Regions from separate parts of the Micromonospora sp. DT53 genome, predicted to be linked through region 2. Evidence: riboswitches for the same ligand, from Rfam matches in the RefSeq annotation. Region 2 holds a riboswitch; each other region holds the start of a gene.
What was found. A riboswitch is a leader RNA that binds a small molecule or an ion and turns the genes downstream of it on or off. The one in region 2 is predicted to bind cobalamin.
Positions count from the first base shown of each region.

Region 1: another riboswitch for cobalamin. It lies ahead of ACLQ3B_RS11700 (acyl-CoA thioesterase); the one in region 2 lies ahead of ACLQ3B_RS23370 (CbtB domain-containing protein).
Region 3: another riboswitch for cobalamin. It lies ahead of ACLQ3B_RS08730 (ABC transporter substrate-binding protein); the one in region 2 lies ahead of ACLQ3B_RS23370 (CbtB domain-containing protein).

Region 1 covers NZ_JBNCKM010000003.1:57,166-61,458, reverse strand. The annotation lists gene ACLQ3B_RS11710 (hypothetical protein) at 1-287, opposite strand, end outside; gene ACLQ3B_RS11705 (zinc-dependent alcohol dehydrogenase family protein) at 393-1,385, opposite strand; gene ACLQ3B_RS11700 (acyl-CoA thioesterase) at 1,515-1,961, opposite strand; cobalamin riboswitch at 2,158-2,371, opposite strand; gene ACLQ3B_RS11695 (copper resistance CopC family protein) at 2,503-4,293, shown strand, end outside.
Region 2 covers NZ_JBNCKM010000007.1:341,223-345,515, reverse strand. The annotation lists gene ACLQ3B_RS23380 (ABC transporter permease) at 1-938, opposite strand, end outside; gene ACLQ3B_RS23375 (amidohydrolase family protein) at 1,257-2,135, opposite strand; cobalamin riboswitch at 2,404-2,548, shown strand; gene ACLQ3B_RS23370 (CbtB domain-containing protein) at 2,584-2,787, shown strand; gene ACLQ3B_RS23365 (CbtA family protein) at 2,778-3,548, shown strand; gene ACLQ3B_RS23360 (histidine phosphatase family protein) at 3,545-4,132, shown strand; gene ACLQ3B_RS23355 (phosphotransferase) at 4,181-4,293, opposite strand, start outside.
Region 3 covers NZ_JBNCKM010000002.1:623,265-627,557, reverse strand. The annotation lists gene ACLQ3B_RS08740 (C39 family peptidase) at 1-32, opposite strand, end outside; gene ACLQ3B_RS08735 (M14 family metallopeptidase) at 243-2,120, shown strand; cobalamin riboswitch at 2,248-2,389, shown strand; gene ACLQ3B_RS08730 (ABC transporter substrate-binding protein) at 2,476-3,405, shown strand; gene ACLQ3B_RS08725 (FecCD family ABC transporter permease) at 3,419-4,293, shown strand, end outside.

The sequences.
Region 1 (4,293 bases), on a different contig from region 2:
GGCCCGTGCAGCCAGAGGTTCTGCGCAGCTTCTCTCAACAGCGCCGGCTCATCGGGACACTGCAGAAGGACCAGACGATAGGCCAGGTTCCGCACCCAGACCGGCAAGAGGCCGTCAACCACGTGTGGGCACAACTCGCGCAGCATGGCGAGAATCGACTCGGCATCAGCGAAGGTGAGTTCCTCAATGAAATGACGCTCGTCGTGATCAGCGCTGCATCGTGGCGGAGTGGGCCGATACTCGTCGCCGTAGAGGCACCGAGCGCGCTCCGTCAAGGTGCTGTGCATGCCACAAACCCTACGACGCCATCATTTCTGACGCTGAGCTGATTGAGGACGCAATGCATCGGTGCCGGCATCTTCGGAGCCCGCCTTGACCTGCGCAACTGCGGCTCAACCTGAGATGTCCACGACGACCTTGCCATCGGCGGTGCCGTCGACGACCAGCCGGTGGGCGTCCATGACCGTGTCGAGCGTGAACGCGCGCGGATCCAGTCGCGGGCGCAACGCACCGGCATCGGCCAGCGTCGCGATCTCGCGCAGGATGTCGCCATGGTGTTCGCGGCCCCGTCCGGTGAGCATCGGCAGCAGAGTGAACACGCCGGAGTAGGTCGCGCCACGGAACGACAGCGGGGCGAGCGAGTGTGAGCCCCAGCCCAGCGCGCTCACGACGTGCCCGTGATAGGTGCGTACCGCTGCGAACGACGCGTCGAGTGTCGCGCCACCGACGTTGTCGACGACGATGTCGAACCCCTCGCCGCCGGTGTGCCTCTCGACGTACTCCTCGACCTTGCTCACGGTGTAGTCGATCGGCACGGCGCCCAGGCTCTCGATCACCCGCATGCTCGCCGGCCTGCCCGTGGCGTACGCCTCGGCGCCGCGCGCCTGGGCGAGTTGCACGCCCACGTACCCGACACCTCCGGCGCCGCCGTGCACCAGCACCTTCTGCCCGGCGCGGACTCCGGCCCGGTCGACCAGCCCCTCCCAGGAGGTGATCGCCGCCAGCGGCAGGGCGGCGGCCTCCCGCATCGAGAGGCTCGTCGGCTTGCGGGCCAGCAGTCGGGCGTCCACCGCGGCGTACTCGGCCAGCGAGCCCTGCAGGTCGCCGACGCCCCCGCACAGCCCGTACACCTCGTCTCCCGGGTCGAACCCGGTCACCTCCGTGCCGATCGCCGCGACGACGCCGGCAAGGTCCAGGCCGAGCACCGCAGGCAGCTCGACACGCGCGTGCGCGGCCTTTCCAGCCTGGATCTTCGTGTCGAGCGGGTTGACCCCGCTGGCGACGATCCGCACCAACACCTGGCCGGGCCCGGGGGTGGGTTGATCGATCTCCTCGACCGTCAGCGGAACGTCGAACGCCCGCAGCACCGCAGCGCGCATAACCATCCACACTCTCCGTGATCGAGGCTTCACCTGGACGCTATCCGACCAGATCGACGGCGGGGCGGGTTCCTCGACGGTGGGGCATCCAGCTCGCCGCCCCACCGGCCAGCGCCGCGCCGGACGGACCACGGGTCAGTCGTCTTCGGCACCGTCGAGCAGCGCGCGCCGCAACGCCAGCCGGTGCTTCCGGCGGATCTCCGCCTCCCGGTACCGTCGCCGGTCCCCGTCGGTCTCCGGTAGCAGCGGCGGCACCGTGCGAGGCTGGCCGTCGTCGTCGATGGCGACCATGACCAGGTGGGCGGTTGCCACGTCGGTGGGCGGGACCGCCCGGTCCCACCGGTCGGCGGTCACCTTGACCGCCACCTCCATCGAGCTGCGGCCGGCCCAGGTGATCCGGGCGTCGACGTGCACGACGTCACCGACCCGCACCGCGCGGAGAAACGCCGTCTCGTCGATGGCGGCGGTCACCGCCGGCCCGTCGGAGTGCCGGGCGGCGACCACACCGGCGACGGAGTCGATGAGGTTGAGGATCCGGCCGCCGTGCACCGTACCCATCAGGTTGGTGTGGTGCTGGTCCATGATCTGCGAAAGGGTCAGGTGCGACGCCGACGGCGCTCGGCCGGCGATCGTGGTGGTGTCGTGCACAGCGGTAGTCCGTCCCTCGGAACCCACACCGCCGGGTCGCGGACACACGCTGACGAGGACCTGGCCGCGCACCACACGCACGGCCCGTCGCCCGCCCAGCCCACCCGCGAGGCCGACGGCAGCGCACACGGTTGTGTACGCGGCGCAGGCAGGTCTTCGGACTCGCGGGCCTGACCGGTCGTGCCGGTCCCCTACTGGCCGTCGCTTCCCGGGCCGCTGGCCCAGTGCTGATGACGGCGGTCGTTCCCACTCACCGCTGCGGGGCAGCCCCGGATTTCCACCGGGTTCCCTCTTGCGACGCCCAGCCGGTCACGACGGGGCGAACCAGCGCCGCCGGCGAGCATAGCTGGCCAGGGAATCTGTCCACCCGGGGCGTCCGGCCGCGGCGGCGGATGACCTCATCGTCAACTTTTGCCATCTGAGGAAGAAGATCGCCGCCTCTTGAAAAAAGTCTCGCGAGGGTGAGGATATCCAGATGCGTCGTCTCCCCCAGACTTGCGGGCGGGTGGTCTCGGGCCTCCTCGCGTTCCTCCTCGCCTCGGCGATCGCCCTCCTCGCGTCCGCCCAACCCGCCGCAGCGCACGGGACCCTCGCCACGTCCACACCGGCGAGCGGCGCCACCGTGCGCGAACCGTTGACGTCGGTGCGGCTCCTCTTCACCGAGAAGGCCGCCGCCAACGCGTTCTTCACGATCACCGCCCCGGGCGGCACCCGTGTCGACAACGGCTGGTCGCAGGGGGAGCCGACGCCACTGGAGAAGCCGGTACGGGAGTACTTCCTGGTCAACGGGAAGTTCGAGCCACGGGAGTACACGACGGGATTCCCCGCGGTGGTGTCCGTCGCCCACCTGCCTGCCAAGGGCCAGTACTCGGTGAGCTACCTGTCGGTCGCCTCGGACGGCGACACCGTGCGGGGCACCCTGACCTTCCGTTACGACGGGCGGGTGACGACGGCGCCGAAGGGGTGGAGCCCGCCGTCGACCCAACCGGACCCGGCGCTGGTGGCCGCCACCGAGCAGCACAACACGTCCGGGCAGGCCTCGGCGGTGCCGACCACCGCGGAGGATCCGACGACCCCGCCGGCTGCGGCTGCCCCGTCGACCGGGTCGACCGAGGAGAGCGGTCCCGGGGCGCTGGCCTGGGCCGGCTGGGCGGCGGCTGTCGCGGCGGTCGGGGCGGTGGCCGGGTTCGTCGTCTGGCGTCGCCGATCCGCCGGCACACCCACCGGCCGGGGCCGTGCCTCGGCGGCGACCACCGGTCGCCGGGGCGGTGGCGCCCGTGCCACGAACAGGGCCGGCACCGGCAAGACCGGCGGCGGCAAGACCGTCGGGGACAAGACCGTCGGGGGCAAGACCGTCGGGGGCAAGACCGTCGGGGACAAGGCTGCCGCTGGCAAGGTCGGCGGAGGCAAGGTCGGCGTCGTTGCGCGTACCGCGAGCGACAAGCGGGGGTCCGCCACCGTGCCGGCGGCGCGCAAGGGCAACACGGTCGTCACGGCCCGCACGGACGTTGCTGTCGATCCGACGCCGACCGACCAGGCGACCAAGGCCCTCGCCAGCACGGACGGCGAGCCGACTGTCGACCCCGGACCACGGCCCGACACGGACCTCGCCGCCGCGACGCCTGGGTCCCGGTTGAACAACACCCACCTGGCGCTGTTCGTCGGTGGTCTGGTGGTGGCCCTGCTGGCCGGATTCGGGTTGGCCCGTATCGGCACGGCAGAAGAGAGTCCGGCGACCGGCAACGCACGACCGGCAGCCGGTGGACCGCCCGCCTCGGGGCAGGTGGGCTCGGCGACCGACGGGCACCAACACCCGGCCGGCACGGGGCCGCACACGCATCGGGGTGACGACGCGACGGGCGCGACGCTGGCGACCGGGACGACGGTCAGCGCCGGTGGGTACACCCTGCAACCGCTGGAGCGGTCCCAACCCTCCGGTGTACGCGCCGACTACCGGTTCCGGATCGTCGGGACCGACCGGCAGCCGGCAACGACCTTCGCGGTCGTCCACGACAAGCCGTTGCACATGATCGTGGTCGGCCGCGACCTGTCCGGCTACCAGCACTTGCACCCGACGATGGCGCCCGACGGCACCTGGAGCGTCCCCCTGACGCTGGCCCGGCCCGGCGGCTACCGCGTCTACGCCGACTTCTCCGTCACCGCGACCAACGGCACGCAGATCCCTCTCGTGCTGGGCGTCGACCACACCGTGCCCGGCGCGCACAACCCGACCGCGCTGCCGCCAGCGGCGGCACAGGCGACGGCT
Region 2 (4,293 bases):
ACGATCACCTGCTGGTAGTGGATGCTGATGTCGAGCAGGACGGCGCCGTTGCGGACCAGGGCGATGAGGAACGCGCCGATGATGGTCCCGACGATCCGGCCCTGCCCGCCGAACAGGCTGGCTCCGCCGATGACCGCGGCGGCGATGACGTCGAGCTCCAGCGAGATCCCATAGTTGGGCTGGCCGGAGTTGACCCGGGACGCGGCGATCATGCCGCCCAGCCCGACCAGGACGCCGGCCAGCACGTACACCCCGGTCAGGTGGCGACCCACCCGGATGCCGGAGCGGCGGGCCGCCTCCAGGTTGGAGCCCATCGCGTAGGTGTGCTGACCGAAGCGGGTCTGGGAGAGCAGGAAGGCGACCCCGACGGCGACCAGGACGGTGATCACCACGGCGAACGGAATGCCGAGGATCTCGCCGTTGCCGAGCAGTTGGAAGGATCGGGGCAGGCCGTAGACGCCGACCGCTCCGGTGATGATGAAGACGAGGCCGCGGCCCACCGACATCGTCCCCAACGTCGCGATGAACGGTGGGATCCGGGCCACCGTCACCAGTAGCCCGTTCAACAGCCCGGCCAGCGCGCCGACGCCGATCGCGACGGCCGTCGCCGCCCACAGCGAGAAGCCGAGGTCGCGCACGACCATCGCGCCCAACACGCCGGCGAGCGCGGCGACCGACCCCACCGACAGGTCGATGCCCTTCGTGATGATGACCATCGTCTGGGCCGTGGCGATGATGGCGATCACCGCCGTCTGGGCCCCGATGTTGAAGAGGTTGTCCGCGGTCAGGAAGTACGGACTCGCGAAGGTCAAGGCGATGAACAGGACGACCAACGCGGTCGCGGCCGTGAACTCGGAGACGGCGTGGGAGACCCGTTCCCGGAACCAGTCGCTGAGTTCGCCGCGCTGCGTGCCGGCGGTTGCCTCGGCGCTACTCATCGTCGGACCTGACCTCCCCAAGCGTGGCGCTGGCACCCGACGGGAACCCGCCGACGAGCCGAACGTCCGTGCGCGACCGACCCGGCTCGGATGGCAGTGCGGCAACGTGCCGCACGACCCTCGAGATAGGTCGGATGTTTGCCCCGATCAGGCGTTACCTTCCCACGCATTCACGTATGTTGCCAAGGTCTTACGGGCATGTTTTGCCATCGTTACCTGCACCACCGAAGGCATACATCTGACCAAACGCCATCGGCCGCCGTCGCTAGCATGTTATCGATAACATGCTATGTCCCCAGTTCGGAACCCGCTGCCGGGTCAGAAAGGGCTCAGTTGGTACACCCGGGCGGCGGTCTCACGCCAGATGGCCGCCCGCTCGTCCTCGGACAACGGGTCCAGCAGGTCGCCGAGGACCGTGACCCAGCGGGTGTACGAGGTGGCGAGCAGGCACACCGGCCAGTCCGAGCCGAACATCAGCCGATCCGGCCCGAACACGTCGAGGGCGTGCTCGACAGCGGGCCGCAGGTCGGCCGTCGTCCAGGACGCGCCGTCCACTTCGGTCACCAGGCCGGAGAGCTTCGCCGTCGTGTTGGGCTCGGCCGCGAACGCGCGGAGGTCGCGGCGCCAGTCACCGAGATCGGCGCGACCGAGCGGGGGCTTGCCGAGGTGGTCGAGGACGAACCGCACCTGGGGCAGGTCGCGGACGAGTCGGGTGGCCGCCGGCAGCTGACCGTGGCGCACCAGGAGGTCGAAGGCGAGGCCGGCCGCGCCGACCGCGGCGATGCCCCGCCGCACGTCGGGGCGGTCGAGATAGGCCGGGTCGGGCTCGGACTGGACCAGGTGGCGGATCCCGACCAGCCGTTCGCCGCCACGCGCCTTCCGCAGCCGGTCGAGGCGACGACCGACATCGGCGGCGGTGAGGTCGACCCAGCCGACCACCCCGGCGACGAGAGGATCGTCGGCGGCGATACCGAGCAGCTCGGGCGTCTCCGACCGAACGGCGACCGACTGTACGACCACGGTCTGGGTGACCCCGGCGGCCCGGGTCGCCGGGGCGAGTTCGACAGGGGTGAAGTCGTCGTCGATCGCGGCCATGGTGTGCGGATCGATCCAGGGCTGTGGGTGCCGCGCCCGGACCCAGAGGTGATGGTGCGCGTCGACGATTCCCGGCCGTCGCGCGACCTCGCCGGTCGTCATCGGACCCATCCTGGCGTGTTCACGTTCACCCCCGCCCCGCCACCGACCGAACCCCTCCGGGTAGACCCGGAGCCACAGAGTCGATCTGGCAGGTTGACCATGTTAGCGGTAACAGGCTGTTCCCGCGTCGCGGAACGCGCGCCGGACCGAATTCCCACCGGGTCGCCTTTTGGTCTGACGAATCCGCCGGCACCGACGGCTGGTCCGACTCGTTGACCCTCCGGTGGGCGGACGCCGTCCGAGCGCGGCGCCCGGGTTGACCGCCTGAGGTGGCACCGATACCGTCGACCCACTATCTGCGGCGACGCGAGGGAAGCCGGTGTGAATCCGGCGCGGTCGCGCCACTGTGAGCGGTTCCCAACCACAATTGGGGGCCGCGAGCCAGGACGCTCGGTCGTCCGCAGCCTTGCGATGGGGACGCGTCATCCCTGGGGAGGTTCGTGTATTCATGTCTAGTTCCGCTTCCAGCCAGCCGGTGGTGCACCCCGTCGGCAGCGCACGTCTCCTGTGGACGGCTCTGGCGACCGTTGCCGTGCTCACCCTGCTGGCCTACCTCGTCGCCTTCGACCAGGGGGCGGTGTCGCGCAGCGGGATGTACCTGCACGAGCTGATGCACGACGGCCGGCACCTGCTGGGCGTCCCGTGCCACTGAACACCACCACCGCTCCCCCGTTCCTCGCCGTCCTCGTCCGCGGTCTGCTCGCCGGCCTGCTCGCCGGCCTGCTCGCCGGGGCGTTCGCGTACGTCGCCGGCGAACCGCACGTCGAGGCAGCCATCGCCATCGAGGAGGCGGCGGCACACGCCGAGCCCGCCGCTGGTGCGCACGACCACGAGGACGCCCTGGTCAGCCGCACGGGTCAGCGTGGCGGCCTGTTCCTGGCCACCGGCCTGTTCGGGGCCGCGATGGGTGGCTTGCTGGCCACGGCGTACGTCCTGCTGTCGCGTCGGCGGCGCGCTGACGACGACGGGCGGTCGGGCCTGCTGCTGGCCGGCGCGGCGCTGCTCGGCGCGGTGATCGTGCCGTTCCTGAAGTACCCGGCGAATCCGCCGGCGGTCGGCGACCCGGCCACCATCAACCAACGGACCCTCACCTACCTGTTGATGGTGGTGCTCGGGCTGGTGGCCGTGTGGGCCGGCTCGCTGGGCTACCGGGCGGTCGGGGCCCAGGCGCCGCCATGGCTGCGCGCCGCCGCGGCCGTGGGCGGGTTCCTGCTGGTCGCGGCAGTGTCGTACGTGGTGATGCCGTCCTTCCAGGAGGTGCCGGCGGACTTCCCGGCGACCCTGCTGTGGAGTTTCCGGCTGGCCTCGCTCGGCACCCAGGTCGTGCTCTGGACCGGCATCGGCCTGCTGTTCGCGGCCCTGATGCATCACGAGCGGCGTCGCCGGTCCGCCACCGCGCTGCCGAGCACGTGACCGGCACCAGCCTCCGGCTGGTCGCCCACGGTCGTACCGCCGCTCTGCGTCGGGCCCGCTTCGGCGGCACCGACGACGGCCTGGACGAGGGTGGCCTTCGTGCCGCCCTCGCCCAGGCCCACCCGGGTCCGGACCGGCGTGGGCCCCTCGGCGTGCACGACACCTGCCTGTCCAGCCCGGCGGCGGCGGCCCGACAGACCGCCGACGCCCTCGGCCTGCTGCCGACGATCGAGGCGGCGTTGGCCGACTGTGACTACGGCGACTGGTCCGGACTGTCGCTCGAGGAGATCGCCGGCACGCACCCGCAGGCGTTGCGCGACTGGCTGTCCGACCCGGACTCCGCGCCGCACGGCGGTGAATCGGTCACTGCCGTGCGGGATCGGGTCGGTCGCTGGCTGGACGAGCACCGTGGCGCCGGTCGACGCGTCGTCGCGGTCACCCACCCGCTGGTGATCCGGGTCGCGGTCGTGCACGCGCTCGGCCTGCCGACGGCGACGTACCGACAGGTGGACGTGGAGCCCCTGGCCGTCGTCCAGCTCACCAGCCAGGGCACGCGCTGGCACCTCCGGCTGGGCCCGCACTGAGCTGAGCGGTGGGTGGACGGCCCGCTGAGCCCGACCGGACGGTCTGCTTCAGCCCTCTCGAGTGCGGACCAGGGCGGCGGCGCGGCCCAGGGCGGATTTCTCGACTGCGGACAACGCGGGGTCGACCCGGCGCTGGCCCAACGCACGCCGTAGTTGGCTGA
Region 3 (4,293 bases), on a different contig from region 2:
AGGGTGGCCGCGCGCAGGCGGGATCTGGCCATGGGTGCTCCGCGGTGTCGAGGGGGCATCGTCGCCCGTCAGTTTTCCGCTTGGAGGGAAGTTTCGCCAGATGTTGATAGGTGGAAAATCATTGCCGCCGTGATGATCCACCTGGGATGCATAAGGCAGCGATCAATATTGATATGACCATGTGACAGATGGTGAAGTGTCCTTCACCGAGCGGGATCTCCCGCCCATCGAGGAGGTAGTCCATGGCCCTCCGCACGCCCATCCCCCTCCGCCGCGTCCTGGTGCTCGCTGTCGTCACCGGGCTGGGCATCGTCACCGTCGCCGCCGGTCCGGTCGCCGCCCGGCCGGCCCCGGACCGCACCGCCGAGCCGGCCGCGGCCAGCTACCGGGTGCTCGGGCCCCGGACCCTCGCCGACCGCAACGCGGTGGCCCGCACCGGGGCCGCCATCGACTACTCCGAACATGGGGTGCTGCACATCTCGGCCACCGCGGGCGAGGCCGCCGCGATCGGCAAGCTCGGCTTCCGGCTGGAACCGCTGGCCCCGCCGCCCAACGCCGAGCGCGGCGCCGGCGAGATCGGCACCATGGCCTTCCCGCCGGCCGACTCCAACTACCACGACTACGCGGAACTGACAGCCGTCGTGAACCAGGTCGTCGCCGACCACCCGGCGATCGCCCGCAAGATCAGCATCGGTTCGTCGTACGAGGGCCGCGACCTGATGGCGGTGAAGATCTCCGACAACGTCGGCACCGACGAGAACGAGCCGGAGATCCTGTTCAACTCCCAGCAGCACGCCCGCGAGCACCTGACCGTCGAGATGGCGATCTACCTGCTCAACCTCTTCACCGACAGCTACGGCAGTGACTCCCGGATCACCAACATCGTCAACGGCCGGGAGATCTGGATCGTGCCGACGGTCAACCCGGACGGCAGCGAGTACGACATCGCCACCGGCTCGTACCGATCCTGGCGCAAGAACCGGCAGCCCAACAGCGGCTCGTCCAACGTGGGCACCGACCTGAACCGCAACTGGGGCTACAACTGGGGATGCTGCGGCGGCTCGTCCGGCACCACCTCGTCGGAGACCTACCGTGGCCCGTCGGCGTTCTCCGCGCCCGAGACGCAGGCGCTGCGCAACTTCGTCAACGGCCGGGTGGTCGGCGGTGTGCAGCAGATCAAGGCCAACATCGACTTCCACACGTACTCGGAGCTGGTGCTCTGGCCGTACGGCTACACCACGGCGAACACCGCCACCGGCCTGAACGCGGACCAGTACAACACCTTCGCCACCATCGGCCAGCAGATGGCGGCCACCAACAACTACACGCCTGAGCAGTCCAGCGACCTCTACATCACCGACGGGGACAGCCTCGACTGGATGTGGGCCACCCACAACATCTGGGCCTACACCTTCGAGATGTACCCGGGCTCCTCCGGCGGCGGGGGCTTCTACCCGCCCGACGAGGTGATCGGAGCGCAGACCTCGCGCAACCGGGAGGCGGTGCTGATCCTCAGCGAGTACGCCGACTGCCCGTACCGGGCCATCGGCAAGCAGGCGCAGTACTGCGGCGGTGGTGGCGGCACCACTGTCTGGTCGGACACCTTCGAGACCGCCACCGGCTGGACCATCAACCCGGGCGGCACCGACACCGCCACCCTCGGCGCGTTCGAACGGGGCGCCGCCCAGGCGACCACGTCCTCCGGAGCCAAGCAGCTCACCCCGTACGCCGGATCCAACGACCTGGTCACCGGCCGGCTGGCCGGCTCGGCGGCCGGTGACTACGACGTCGACGGCGGCGTGACAAGCGCCAGGTCCCCGGCGGTGACCCTGCCGTCGTCCGGCACGCTGACCCTGTCGCTCGCCTGGTACCTGGCGCACGGCTCGAACGCCTCGTCGGCGGACTACCTGCGGGTGAGCGTGGTGCACAACGGCGGCACCACCGCGCTGCTCACCCAGGCCGGCGCGGCCAGCAACCGCAACGGGAGTTGGGCGGTAGCCAACCTCAACCTCACCCCGTACGCCGGCCAGTCGGTCCGCGTGCTCGTCGAGGCGGCTGACGCGTCCGGGGCCAGCCTGGTGGAGGCGGCTGTGGACAACGTCACCATCACTTCCTCCTGATCGGGTGGGGCCCCGTCCCGCCCCGGCGGGGCCCCACCACCCGTTCCCGACCCTCCAGATCCGGGACATATCCCTCGACGCGCGACGGGCCACCGATCGCGCGTCGTCGATCAACCCTTGATCGATCCAGCACGTCGGGGCGGTGCGCTACCGTCTTACCGACAAGTCCGCAGCGAAGCCGGTGCTCATCCCGGCGCTGTCCCGCAACTGTGATGCCCCACCTGTCGGTGGGGACGAGCCAGGTCGCCTGCGGACCGGTCGCGAAACGCGCTCTCGAGGAAGGGCGCCTCGTGGGCGGGCGTACGGAAGTCCCTGTCGGCGAAGCACCACACTCCTCGACCGACAGGAGGCCCCCATGTTCAGACGTACCCCTCGGCTCTTCGCGGCGACCCTCGCGGTCACCGCGCTCGCCCTCGGCGCCTGCGCCGAGAAGGCCGACGACAAGCCGAGCACCGGCACCGCGGCCGCCGCCTACCCGGTCACCGTCGGCGCGCTCACCCTCGACAAGCGTCCCGAGAAGATCGTCGTGCTGTCGCCCACCGCCACCGAGATGCTCTTCGCGATCGGTGCCGGCCCGCAGGTGACAGCCGTCGACGACCAGTCGAACTACCCGGCCGACGCGCCCAAGACCGACCTCTCCGCCTTCCAGCCGAACGCCGAGGCGATCGCCGGTAAGAACCCGGACCTCGTGGTGCTCTCCGACGACCGCAACAAGATCGTCGATCAGCTCGGCAAGCTGAAGATCCCGGTGTACCAGACCCCGGCGGCGGTCACCCTCGACGACTCGTACCGGCAGATCACCGAGCTGGGCACGCTGACCGGGCACGCCGACCAGGCCACCGACGTCGCCACCCGGATGAAGGACGACATCGCCAAGCTGGTCAAGGACCTGCCGCAGCGCGCCGAGAAGCTCACCTACTTCCACGAGTTGGGCCCGGAGCTGTACAGCGCCACCAGCAAGACCTTCATCGGCTCGCTCTACAGCCAGGCCGGTCTGACAAACATCGCCGACCCGGCCGACGCGGACGGCAAGGACTTCGGCTACCCGCAGCTGTCCCAGGAGTTCGTGGTCAAGGCCGACCCGGACTTCGTCTTCCTGGCCGACGCCAAGTGCTGCCAGCAGAGCGCCGACACGGTCAAGGCCCGCAGTGGCTGGGCCGGCCTCACCGCGGTGAAGAACAACCAGGTCGTGGCCCTGGACGACGACATCGCCTCCCGCTGGGGCCCACGGGTCGTGGACCTGCTCCGGGTCATCATCGACGCGGTCGCCAAGGTGCCCGCGTGACCGTCGTCCGTCGGTGACCGAGCCGCTGTCCGCGGCCCGGCCCGCCGGGCTGCTGTCTGGGGCCCGGCCCGCCGGGCTGCGCAAACGTTGGCTGGTCGCGGGGTTGGTCGCGGTGCTCGTCGCGCTCGTCGTCGGGGTGTCGCTCGGCCCGGTGAGTCTGCCCCCGGGCAGCGTCGCCGCCGAGCTGCTCAACCTGTTTCCCGGGGTGCACCTGGACAGCGGGTTGACCGAGCGCGAGATCGCGATCGTCACCGAGCTGCGCCTACCCCGCGTGGTGCTGGGCCTGCTCGTCGGCGGCCTGCTCGCCATGGCCGGCGGGTGCTACCAGGGCGTGTTCCGCAACCCGCTGGCCGACCCGTACCTGCTCGGTGTGGCCGCCGGCGCCGGCCTCGCGGTCACCGCGGCGATCGCCCTCGGCGGCGCCGGCCAGCAGGGCACGCTCTCCGGGCTGCCGATGACCGTTCCGTTGGCCGCGTTCGCCGGTTCCCTGCTGGCCGTGACGATGACCTACGTGCTCGGCGCGGCCGGAGGCCGACGCGGGTCACCGGCGATGCTGATCCTGGCCGGGGTGGCGGTCTCCGCGTTCCTGTCCGCCGGTCAGACGTACCTCCTGCAACGACACGCCGACAGCATCCAGCCGGTCTACTCCTGGTTGCTCGGCCGGCTGGCCACCGCCGGTTGGCACGACGTGCTGCTGGTGCTGCCGTACGCCGCGCTGACCACTGTGGTGGTGCTGCTGCACCGCCGCGAGTTGGACGTCCTCGCGCTCGGCGACGACGAGGCGAGAAGCCTCGGTCTGCACCCGCAGCGCACCCGCTACCTGTTGATCGCCGCCGCCTCCCTGGGCACCGCGGCGGCGGTCTCCGCGACCGGGCTGATCGGCTTCGT